3 regions of the Micromonospora sp. NPDC049139 genome follow, and region 2 is predicted to be linked to each of the others. Evidence: riboswitches for the same ligand, from Rfam matches in the RefSeq annotation. Region 2 holds a riboswitch; each other region holds the start of a gene.
The links. Region 2 has a riboswitch for cobalamin ahead of bluB (5,6-dimethylbenzimidazole synthase). Riboswitches for the same ligand answer to the same signal wherever they lie in the genome.

Region 1: another riboswitch for cobalamin. It lies ahead of ACZ6Q9_RS25395 (ABC transporter substrate-binding protein); the one in region 2 lies ahead of bluB (5,6-dimethylbenzimidazole synthase).
Region 3: another riboswitch for cobalamin. It lies ahead of cobN (cobaltochelatase subunit CobN); the one in region 2 lies ahead of bluB (5,6-dimethylbenzimidazole synthase).

The regions. Positions count from the first base shown of each region.
Region 1 covers NZ_JBVJHK010000017.1:100,743-104,008, reverse strand. The annotation lists gene ACZ6Q9_RS25405 (ABC transporter ATP-binding protein) at 1-739, shown strand, start outside; gene ACZ6Q9_RS25400 (ABC transporter ATP-binding protein) at 736-1,449, shown strand; cobalamin riboswitch at 1,534-1,716, shown strand; gene ACZ6Q9_RS25395 (ABC transporter substrate-binding protein) at 1,746-2,753, shown strand; gene ACZ6Q9_RS25390 (FecCD family ABC transporter permease) at 2,759-3,266, shown strand, end outside.
Region 2 covers NZ_JBVJHK010000005.1:142,368-145,633, forward strand. The annotation lists gene ACZ6Q9_RS11840 (EamA family transporter) at 1-675, opposite strand, end outside; cobalamin riboswitch at 948-1,142, shown strand; gene bluB (5,6-dimethylbenzimidazole synthase) at 1,180-1,809, shown strand; gene ACZ6Q9_RS11850 (Rieske (2Fe-2S) protein) at 1,959-2,798, shown strand; partial or broken gene ACZ6Q9_RS11855 (LysM peptidoglycan-binding domain-containing protein) at 3,207-3,266, opposite strand, start outside.
Region 3 covers NZ_JBVJHK010000018.1:71,037-74,302, reverse strand. The annotation lists gene ACZ6Q9_RS26060 (sensor histidine kinase) at 1-700, shown strand, start outside; gene ACZ6Q9_RS26055 (response regulator) at 693-1,349, shown strand; cobalamin riboswitch at 1,467-1,596, shown strand; gene cobN (cobaltochelatase subunit CobN) at 1,963-3,266, shown strand, end outside.

The DNA of each region.
Region 1 (3,266 bases), on a different contig from region 2:
GGACCAGGTCGACCTGATCGGCTGCACCGAGCGCCACCTCGCCCGCGTCGTACGCGGCCGCGCGGTCGGGCTGGTGCCGCAGAGCCCCGCCACCGCGCTGACCCCCGTACGCACCGGCCGGCGGCTGCTGGCGGAGACCCTGCGCGCCCACGGGCACGCCCGCCGCGACGCGCCCTCGGCGGCCGAGCGGGTCGCCGCCGACGTCGGGCTAGACCCCGCCGACCTCGACCGCTACCCCCACGAGCTCTCCGGCGGCATGGCGCAACGCCTGGCCACCGCCCTCGCACTCGCCCCCGACCCGCCGCTGCTGCTCGCCGACGAACCGACCACGGGCCTCGACCGGCCCCTGGTCGACCACACCCTCGACCTGCTGCGCCGCCGCTGCGACGCCGGCAACGCCGTCCTGCTCATCACCCACGACCTGGCCGCCGCCCGCCGCGTCGCCGACACCGTCGCCGTCATGTACGCCAGCCGGGTCGTCGAGCGCCGGCCCACCGAGGCGCTGTTCGCCGCGCCCGCCCACCCCTACACCGCCGGCCTGCTCGACGCCCTGCCCGAGCGGGCGTTCCGCCCCGTGCCCGGCCACCCGCCGATGCTCACCGACCTGCCCGCCGGCTGCGCCTTCGCCCCGCGCTGCGACCGCGCCACCGACACCTGCCGCACGCCGCCCACCCCGGTCGTGGACGGCTCCGGCCAGGTCGCCTGCCACCACCCGCTGCCCGTCGGAGCGCCGGCATGACCACGACCACGGCCACCCGTCGACACCTCGGCCCGGAGGCGACCGCCACCGCGCTCGCCGCCCACCAGGTCACCGTCGCCTACGGTCGGCAGCGCGTCCTCGACCGCGTCGACCTGCACGTCGCCCCCGGCGAGACGGTCGGGCTGCACGGGCCCTCGGGCAGCGGCAAGTCCACCCTGGCCCGGGTACTCGCCCTGCTGCACGCCCCCGACGCCGGGCACGTCACCCTCGACGGCCACCGGGTCGCCGGAGTCCGCCACCGGCTGCCGGCGGCCGTCCGCACCCGCGTCGCGATCCTGTTCCAGAGCCCACGCGCCGCCACCGACCCGCGGCTCAGCCTCGCGGACATCGTCGCCGAACCGCTCCGCGCCACCGGCGTACCGGCCGAGCAGGCCAGGGCCCGCGCGGCCGAGCTGGCCGACCTCGTCGGCCTCACCGCGGACCTGCTCGCCCGCCGCCCGCACGCGGTCAGCGACGGGCAGCTGCAACGGGCCTGCCTCGCCCGGGCGCTCGTGCACCGGCCGGCCTACCTGCTCTGCGACGAGGCCACCGCCATGCTCGACGCCTCCACCCAGGCCCACCTCGCCGCCGTCATCACCGACTACCAGCGGCAGCGCGGCGCCGGGGTCCTGCTGATCACCCACGACCCGGCCCTGATGGCCCGCTGGGCGACCCGGGTCGTCGACCTTCCGCCCCCGCCGGGAGCGTGAACCGCCGCGCGCCGCACCGTCCACAGTGGTGAAGAAGGCCGCTCCATGGCATTCGTCACCGTGGCATTCGGGGCCGGGCGCAGGCTAGGGTGACGCTGCCGTGGTGTTCGGGAAGCCGGTGGAAGACCGGTGCGGCCCTCGCCACTGTGATCGGGAAGTCCGCGGCCCTCGTCGTCAGAGGTCACTGGGCGTGTCGCACGCCTGGGAAGGCCGGCCACGGACGCACCTCCCGTCAGCCAGGAGACCGGCCACGGCACTGCGATGACCCGTCCACGAGGTGCTGGAAGGCGGTCCCGATGCGCGTGCGCGCTGTGCGGTCCACCCTGTCCCGGCGCGTAGCCGCGCCCCTGTCCGTCCTCCTCGTCCTGCTCGGCGCCTGCGCCACGGACGACGACCCCGCCCCGGCATCCGGCGCGCCGGCCACCCTGACCAACTGCGGCACGCCGGTCACCGTCGCCGCCCCGCCCCAGCGGGCGGTGACCCTGAACCAGCCCGCCACCGAGATCATGCTGGCGCTCGGCCTGGCCGACCGCATGGCCGGCACGGCGTACCTGGACGACGCGATCCTGCCGGAGCACGCCGCCGCGTACGCATCGGTGCCGGTGCTGTCCGGAAAGTACCCGGCCAAGGAGAAACTCCTGGAGACGGCGCCGGACTTCGTCTACGCCTCGTTCCACAGCGCCTTCGGCGACGAGGGCGTCGGCGACCGGGCCGCCCTGGCGGGGCTCGGCATCGGCACCTATCTCTCACCCGCCGGGTGCCCGAAGCCGCACCGGCCGGGAAAGCTCACCGTCGAGGACGTGTTCGCCGAGATCCGGGACGTCGCGGCCGTCTTCGGGGTGCCGGAGCGGGCCGAGACGCTCATCGCCGACCACCGCGCCCGGATCGCCGCCGCTGCCGCCAGGCTCGACGGCACGCGGGACGTCTCCGTGCTCTGGTGGGACGCCGGCACCGACGCCCCGAGCGTGGGCGCCTGCTGCGGCAGCCCCAACATGATCATGTCGGCGGTCGGGATCGGCAACGCCTTCGGCGACCTCGCCGGCGGCTGGGCCGACACCAGTTGGGAGAGCGCCGTCGCGCGCGACCCCGACGCGGTCGTGCTGGTCGACGCGACCTGGGACCCGGCCGCCGCGAAGCAGGCGTTCCTGGCCCGGCACCCCACCCTCAAGGACCTGCCCGCGGTGGCCGGGCAGCGGTTCGTCGTCATTCCGTTCTCGTCCACCACCGCCGGGGTGCGGGCGGTGCTCGGCGTCGAGGCGCTCGCCGCGGGGATGGCGCAGCTTCCCGCCCGAGCGGGCCGCTGACCGCCGTGGCGCGCCGTACCGCCGTGGCCCGCCGTCTCGCCGTGGCCCGCCGTCTCGCCGTGCGCGGTCGGGCCGGCGCGGATCCCGGCGCCACTGCCTCCGGGGTCCGGCGCGGCCGGCCCGTCCGTCCCGTCGGCACCGTCGCGCTGCTGGTCACGTTGCTGGCGGTGCTGGTCGTGTCGATCGGGGCGGCCGTCACCGTCGGGCCGGCCGACATCCCCGTGTCGACGGTCTGGGCCGTCGTGGCCGACCGCCTGGGCCTGGCCCACGCCGACGTGCCGCTGCTGCGCGAGCACATCGTCTGGCGGCTGCGCCTGCCCCGGGTGCTCGGCGCCGCAGTGCTGGGCGCCGGGCTGGCGGCCGTCGGGGCGGTGACACAGACCGTCACCCGCAACCCGCTGGCCGACCCGTACCTGCTCGGGGTCTCCTCCGGGGCGTCGCTCGGCGCGGTCGCGGTGCTCGTCCTCGGCGTCGGCGGCGGGGTCGCGGCGCTCACCGGGGGCGCCTTCACCG
Region 2 (3,266 bases):
CAGCGCTAGGGTCCACGGGTCGAGCAGCGCCGTGCCGCTGCCGGCGACCCCGAACGGCAGTACGGCGAGCGCGGCGACGGCCATTCCCAGCGCGAGGCCCCGGCTGCCCGGCATGCGGGCGCTGACCGCCTTGCCGAGCAGCACGTACCCGGCCCAGCCGACCGCGATGGCGACGCACAACAGCAGCCCCACCCGGTCCACCCCGGTCCCGCCGAGCCCGCTGATCAGCAGCACCCCGCCGCCCGCCAGGACCGCCCACGCCACGTCGGCGGGCCGGCGGCTGCCGGCGAGCGACACCAGCAGCGGCCCCGCGAACCCGATGGTGACCGCCACGCCGAGCGGCACCCGGTGCAGCGCCGCGTAGAAGGCGAGGTTCATCAGCGCCAGGGTGAGCCCGAACGCCCCGACCAGGCCGGCGGCGCGCCAGCCCAGCCGCAGCCCGGGCCGGGCCACGAGCAGCAGGATCAGCGCGGCGAAGCCGAGCCGCAGCGTGGTCGTACCGCCGGCGCTGGTGCTGCCGAAGAGCTGCTTGGCGACGGCCGCGCCGACCTGGGTGGAGAGCATGCCCAGCAGCATCAGCAGCGGTGGCGGCACGGCCCGGGGTCGGCCGAGGGCGACGGTCAGTCGGGCCGCCGGGTGGCCGGCCGGCAGCGGGCGGGAGGCGAGTGCGTACACCCGGACCACACTGGTCGCGGACGGCGCGGCCCGCGACCGGATTTCCCCGCCCGGCCGGCGGATCCGGGCGGCGGTCCGATCCCCGGCGGGTCCGGCCCCTGGCGGGTTCGGCCCTGGCGGGTCCGGCCGGGTGGCGGATCCGGGTGGCGGTCCGGTCCCTGGCGGGTTCGGCCCTGGCGGGTCCGGTCGGGCGGCGGCGGGGCGGCGGACGCAGGCGTCCGACTGGCCCAGCAGCGCCGGTCCGGTTGGCGCGGCGCTAGCATGCCGGGCGGCACGATCATGTGAGGTGCCCCGCGCGAGCGGGGAGAATCGGGAAGCCGGTGCGAATCCGGCACGGGCCCGCCGCGGTGACCGGGGAGCCACCGTCCACGCGCGAGAGCGCAGCCACTGGCCCGCCCGGGCCGGGAAGGCGGACGGCCAGGCGTCGATCCGGGAGTCCGAAGACCGGCCTCGCGGTCAGGTGCCCACGCCCCGAGCGTGGGCCGAGCGCAGCGGGAGCCTGCCTTGGATCTCTACGACGTCATTCATCGCCGCCGGGACGTCCGCGGCCAGTTCACCGGGGCGCCGGTGCCCGACGAGACGCTGCACCGCGTCCTGACCGCGGCGCACGCCGCGCCGAGCGTCGGCTACTCCCAGCCCTGGGACTTCGTACTCGTCCGCGACCCCGAGCTGCGGCGCCGGTTCCACGAGCACGTCCAGGCCGAGCGGGACACCTTCGCCGCCACCCTGGACGGGGAGGCGGCCGAGCGGTTCGCCCGCATCAAGATCGACGGGGTGCTGGAGTCCACCCTGTCCGTGGTGGTCACCTACGACCCGGCCCGCGGCGGCGCCGCCGTGCTCGGGCGGCACGCCATCGCCGACACCGGGCTCTACTCGGCCTGCCTCGCCATCCAGAACCTCTGGCTGGCCGCCACCGCCGAGGGGCTCGGCGTCGGGTGGGTGTCGTTCTACCGGGAGCCCTGGCTGGCTGAGCTGCTCGGCATCCCCGACGGCGTACGGCCGGTGGCGTGGCTCTGCCTCGGGCCGGTCACCCACTTCGAGGCCGTGCCCGACCTGGCCCGGCACGGCTGGCGGCAGAAGCGCCCGCTGGCCGAGGCGATCCACCACGACCGCTGGACGTCGCCGGACCGCTGACCTCACCACCGCGGAAGGGCAGGGCCCATCCGGCCGGACGCGCCTGGTTCCGGGCCGGCAGAAACCTAGTCACGCACCGCTGCGGATCCGTCACCGGATACCGGTTTGCGGTCGCTCCTGCCGGGAAGTCGGTACGGGTGCGAGCACTCATGACGAAGATCGAGCAGGCCTCCGCGCTGGACCGGATCGGCGACCGGTTGCAGCGGGCCGTCCAGGCCACCCTCCGCCCGAGGCGCGTTCGCGACCTGCTGCACGGTGTCTGGCTGGGGCACCCGCTGCACCCGGCGATGGTGCAGGTGCCGGTCGGCGCGTGGCTCAGCACGGCCGTGCTGGACCTGATGCAGGGGCAGCGCCGCGCCGCCACCACGCTGTGCGCGGTGGGCACCATCAGCGCCCTGCCGGCTGCGGTCGCCGGGCTCAACGACTGGGCAGCCCTCGCCCGAGACCAGCGCCGGATCGGCCTGGTGCACGCCGCCTCCAACAGCATCGGCCTGGCGTTCTACGCCGGCTCCGTGGCCGCCCGGATGACCGGCCGGCACAACCTCGGCCGTACGCTCGGCTTCCTCGGGCTCAGTGCCGCGAGCACGGGGGCGTACATCGGCGGGCACCTGGCGTACAAGCAGGGCGCGCAGGTCAACCAGAGCATCTCCGAGCTGCACCGGATGAGCGACGGCTGGCACTCGATCGCGGACATGTCCGCCCTGCCGCAGCGAAAGCTGATCACCCGGGAGATCGACGACGTTTCGGTGATCCTCTACCGGCACGGCGACGAGGTCACCGTGATGCTGGAGCGCTGCCCGCACCAGAGCGGCCCGCTCGGCAAGGGCGAGGTGCAGGAGATCGACGGGCACGCGTGCGTGGTCTGCCCGTGGCACGGCAGCACGTTCCGGCTCAACGGCGGCGAGGTCGTGCACGGGCCGTCCGGCAACGACCAGCAGGTCCTGCCCACCCGCATCGTCAACGGCATGCTGGAGACCCGCCTCCCCTGACCCACCCCACCCCACCCCACCCCCTCCCTCACACCGCCCCACCCCTCACGCCGGTTGATCTCTCACGCCGGTTGATCATGAAGCTGTTGCCGTCCTGATCGGCGTGTCGCTGCAACAACTTCATGATCAACGAGGGCGTCCGGGGGTGGGTCAGGGGCGGCGGTGGCGGCCGATTTGGGGGTCGCGGGTGGTGTCCGCGTGGGCGCCGGCCAGCGGGCGGGGGGTGGTGGGCGCGTCGCTGTGGCCGCGGGGGGTGCTGTCGCGGGGGATCGCGGTCGTCCCGGTGTGGGTGGCTGCGCCGGCGCCCCGGGGCGCCACGTCCCGTCCGGTTCCGTCGTGTGCCGTCCGGCCCCGTCCGGTTGCCTTGTGTCCGGTCGCGCGTCCGCTTCCGCTGCGGCTGCCTCCGTCCCGTCCGGCACCCCCGGTGCCTCGACGGCGTGTGGTGGCGGTGCGGGCCGCGCCTGCCGG
Region 3 (3,266 bases), on a different contig from region 2:
CGCCGCTTCGTGGGCGCTCGCCCGCGCGGTGCGCGCCCGTCGACGTCACGTCGCCCAACTCGCCGCGTCGCGTGCCGACCAGGCGGTGGCCGAGGAACGGTTGCGCATCGCCCGGGACATCCACGACGTGGTCGGGCACAGCCTCAGCCTGATCGCCATGAAGGCGGCCGTCGCCAACCACCTGGCGGACAGCCATCCCGAGCAGGGCCGGGCCGCCCTGGGCACGATCGAGCGGGTCAGCCGGAGCGCGCTCGACGACATCCGGGTCGTGCTCGGCGCGCTGCGCGACCCGGCCGACACCGCGCCGAGCTTCGCCGAACTCGACCGGCTGGTCGAGGCCGTCCGGTCCGCCGGTGTCACCGTCGACGTCGACCGGGCGACCGACCTGACCCGGGTGCCCGCGGCCGTGCAGGCCTCGGCGTACCGCATCGTGCAGGAGGCACTCACCAACGTGCTGCGCCACGCCGGCCCGACCCGCTGTCGGCTCGCCGTGGCGGTCGAGCCCGGGGCGCTGGCCGTCGCCGTCGTCGACGACGGGGGGTCGGGGCGCGCCGTCGGGCCGCCCGGCCATGGGCTGCGGGGCATGCGCGAGCGGGCCGTGATGCACGGCGGCACCCTGGCGGCCGGCGTCGAGCCCGGCGGCGGCTTCGCCGTGCGCGCCCGGCTGCCGTTCACCCCGGCGGTGCCGGACGATGGGTGAGCCCGTACGCGTGCTCCTGGCCGACGACGACGTGCTGCTGCGCGGCACCCTCCGGCTGCTGGTCGATGCCACCCCGGGAATGACCGTGGTGGCCGAGGCGGGCACCGGGCGGGCGGCCGTCGAACTCGCGAGGACGCACTCGCCCGAGGTGGTGCTGATGGACGTCCGGATGCCCGAGATGGACGGCATCACCGCCACCGAGCAGGTCACCGCCGGCCGGGACGCGCCCCGGGTGCTCGTCCTCACCACCTTCGACCTCGACGACTACGTGTACCGGGCGCTGCGGGCCGGGGCGAGCGGCTTCCTGCTCAAGGACACGTCCCCCGTACGGCTGCTCGACGCGATCAGGGTGGTCGCCGCGGGCGAGGCGCTGCTGGCCCCCAGCGTCACCCGTCGGCTCATCGCCGAGTTCACCCGGATGCCGGCGGCCCGACGGGTGCCGGGACGGCTCGACGGGGTGACCCCACGGGAGCGGGAGGTGTTGACGTTGATCACCCGTGGGATGTCTAACACCGAGATCGAGCAGCACCTGCACCTCAGCCGGGGCACCGTCAAGACGCACATCGGCCGGTTGCTGACGAAGCTGGGCGTCCGCGATCGGGCGCAACTGGTGATCGCGGGCTACGAGTCGGGGCTCGCCGACCGGTGAGGTTCGGTCGACCGTCGTGAGCGCCGCGCCGCGCCGGCCCGGCGGGGCCGGCGTCCGATCCCGTCGCGTTGACCTGGGGGCCGGGGGTGTGGCAGCATTCGCGGCCTGACGGCAGTGAAGGAAGCCGGTGTGATTCCGGCGCGGTCCCGCCACTGTCACCGGGGAGCGATCCCCCCTCGTGAGTCACGGCCGTGCGTGCGCGGTTGGAAGACCGGGGGTGAGCGTCGATCCGGGAGCCAGGATACTTCGGCCGTCGGGAGTGACCCCAGGGCGTGGACACCCGAGGAGGACCCGATGACGCACCGCGTCTCCGCCATCGACGATCATCGTCGCATCGTGCCCGGCCGCCACAGCGCGCCGGCGAGCAGCCGTATTTCCGCAGCCCCGTCCGGCCGCCGCGGCGCGCGTCCGGCCGGCCGTGGTGTGCCCGCCCCCGGTCGCCCCGCAGCGGTCGGGCGCGTCGCCCGTCCCTGACGCCCGCACCGCGCCGCCCGACCCCGTCGGCCCGCCGGTGAGCCGCTTCCCGGCCCGCCGTACCCGCTGAACCGCGCCCACCCCTCGTACCGTCCGGTCGTCCTCGCGTCGATCCGGGCGTCACTCTCCGGAGCCGTCCGTGCGCATCCTGCTGCTGTCCACCGCCGACACCGACCTGCTCGCCGCCCGCGCCAGCGGCGCCGACTACCGACTCGCCAACCCCGCCCGGGTCGCCGCCGACGCCGTGCCCGCGCTGCTCGACGGCGTGGACCTCGCGGTCGTACGCCTGCTCGGCGGCCGGCAGGCGTGGCCGGACGGGCTCGCCACGGTCCTGGCCTCCGGCGTGCCCACGGTCGTGCTCAGCGGCGAGGCCGCGCCGGACGCGGACCTGATGGCGGCCTCCACCGTCCCCGCCGGCGTGGCCACCCAGGCGCTGGCCTACCTGGTCGAGGGCGGCCCGGAGAACCTCGCCCAGCTCGCCCGCTTCCTCTCCGACACGGTGCTGCTCACCGGCGAGGGGTTCGCCCCGCCCGCGTCGACCCCGACGTACGGCGTCCACGGCGACCGTCCCGCGCGGCCCGACCGGCCGACCGTGGGGATCGTCTTCTACCGGGCGCACTCCCTCGCCGGCAACACCGGCTTCGTCGACACCCTCGCCGACGCCGTCGACGCGGCCGGCGGCAACCCGCTGCCGATCTTCTGCGGCTCGCTGCGCGGCCTCACCGCCGGCGCGGGCCCGCTGGGCCTCTTCGCCGGCTGCGACGCCCTGCTGGTCACCGTGCTGGCCGCCGGCGGCACGGTCGCCGCCGACGCCTCCGGCGGCGGCGACGAGGACGCCTGGGACGTGGGCGCGCTCGCCGCCCTCGACGTGCCGGTGATCCAGGCGCTCTGCCTCACCAGCACCCGCGAGCAGTGGGCCGGCAGCGACGCCGGACTGTCCCCGCTGGACGCCGCGATGCAGGTTGCCGTCCCCGAGTTCGACGGCCGGATCGTCACCGTGCCGTTCTCGTTCAAGCGGATCGACGCCGACGGGCTCTCCAGCTACGTCGCCGATCCGGAGCGGGCCGCCCGGGTGGCCGGCATCGCCGTGCGGCACGCCCGGCTGCGACACGTGCCCAACGCCGACAAGCGGCTCGCGGTCGTGCTCAGCTCCTACCCGACGAAGCACTCCCGGGTCGGCAACGCCGTCGGCCTGGACACCCCGGCCTCGGCGGTCCGGCTGCTCGCCGCCCTCGCCGAGGCCGGCTACCACCTCGGCGACGCCCCCGTGCCCGACGACGGGGACGCGCTCATCCACGCCCTCATCGCCGCCGGGGGGCACGACGTCGAGTGGCTCACCCCGGAACAGCTCGCCGCCGCCGAGGCGCGGGTGCCCGGGGCGACGTACCGGCGCTGGTTCGACCAGGCGCCGGCGGAGCTGCGGGAGCGGATGCTCGCCCACTG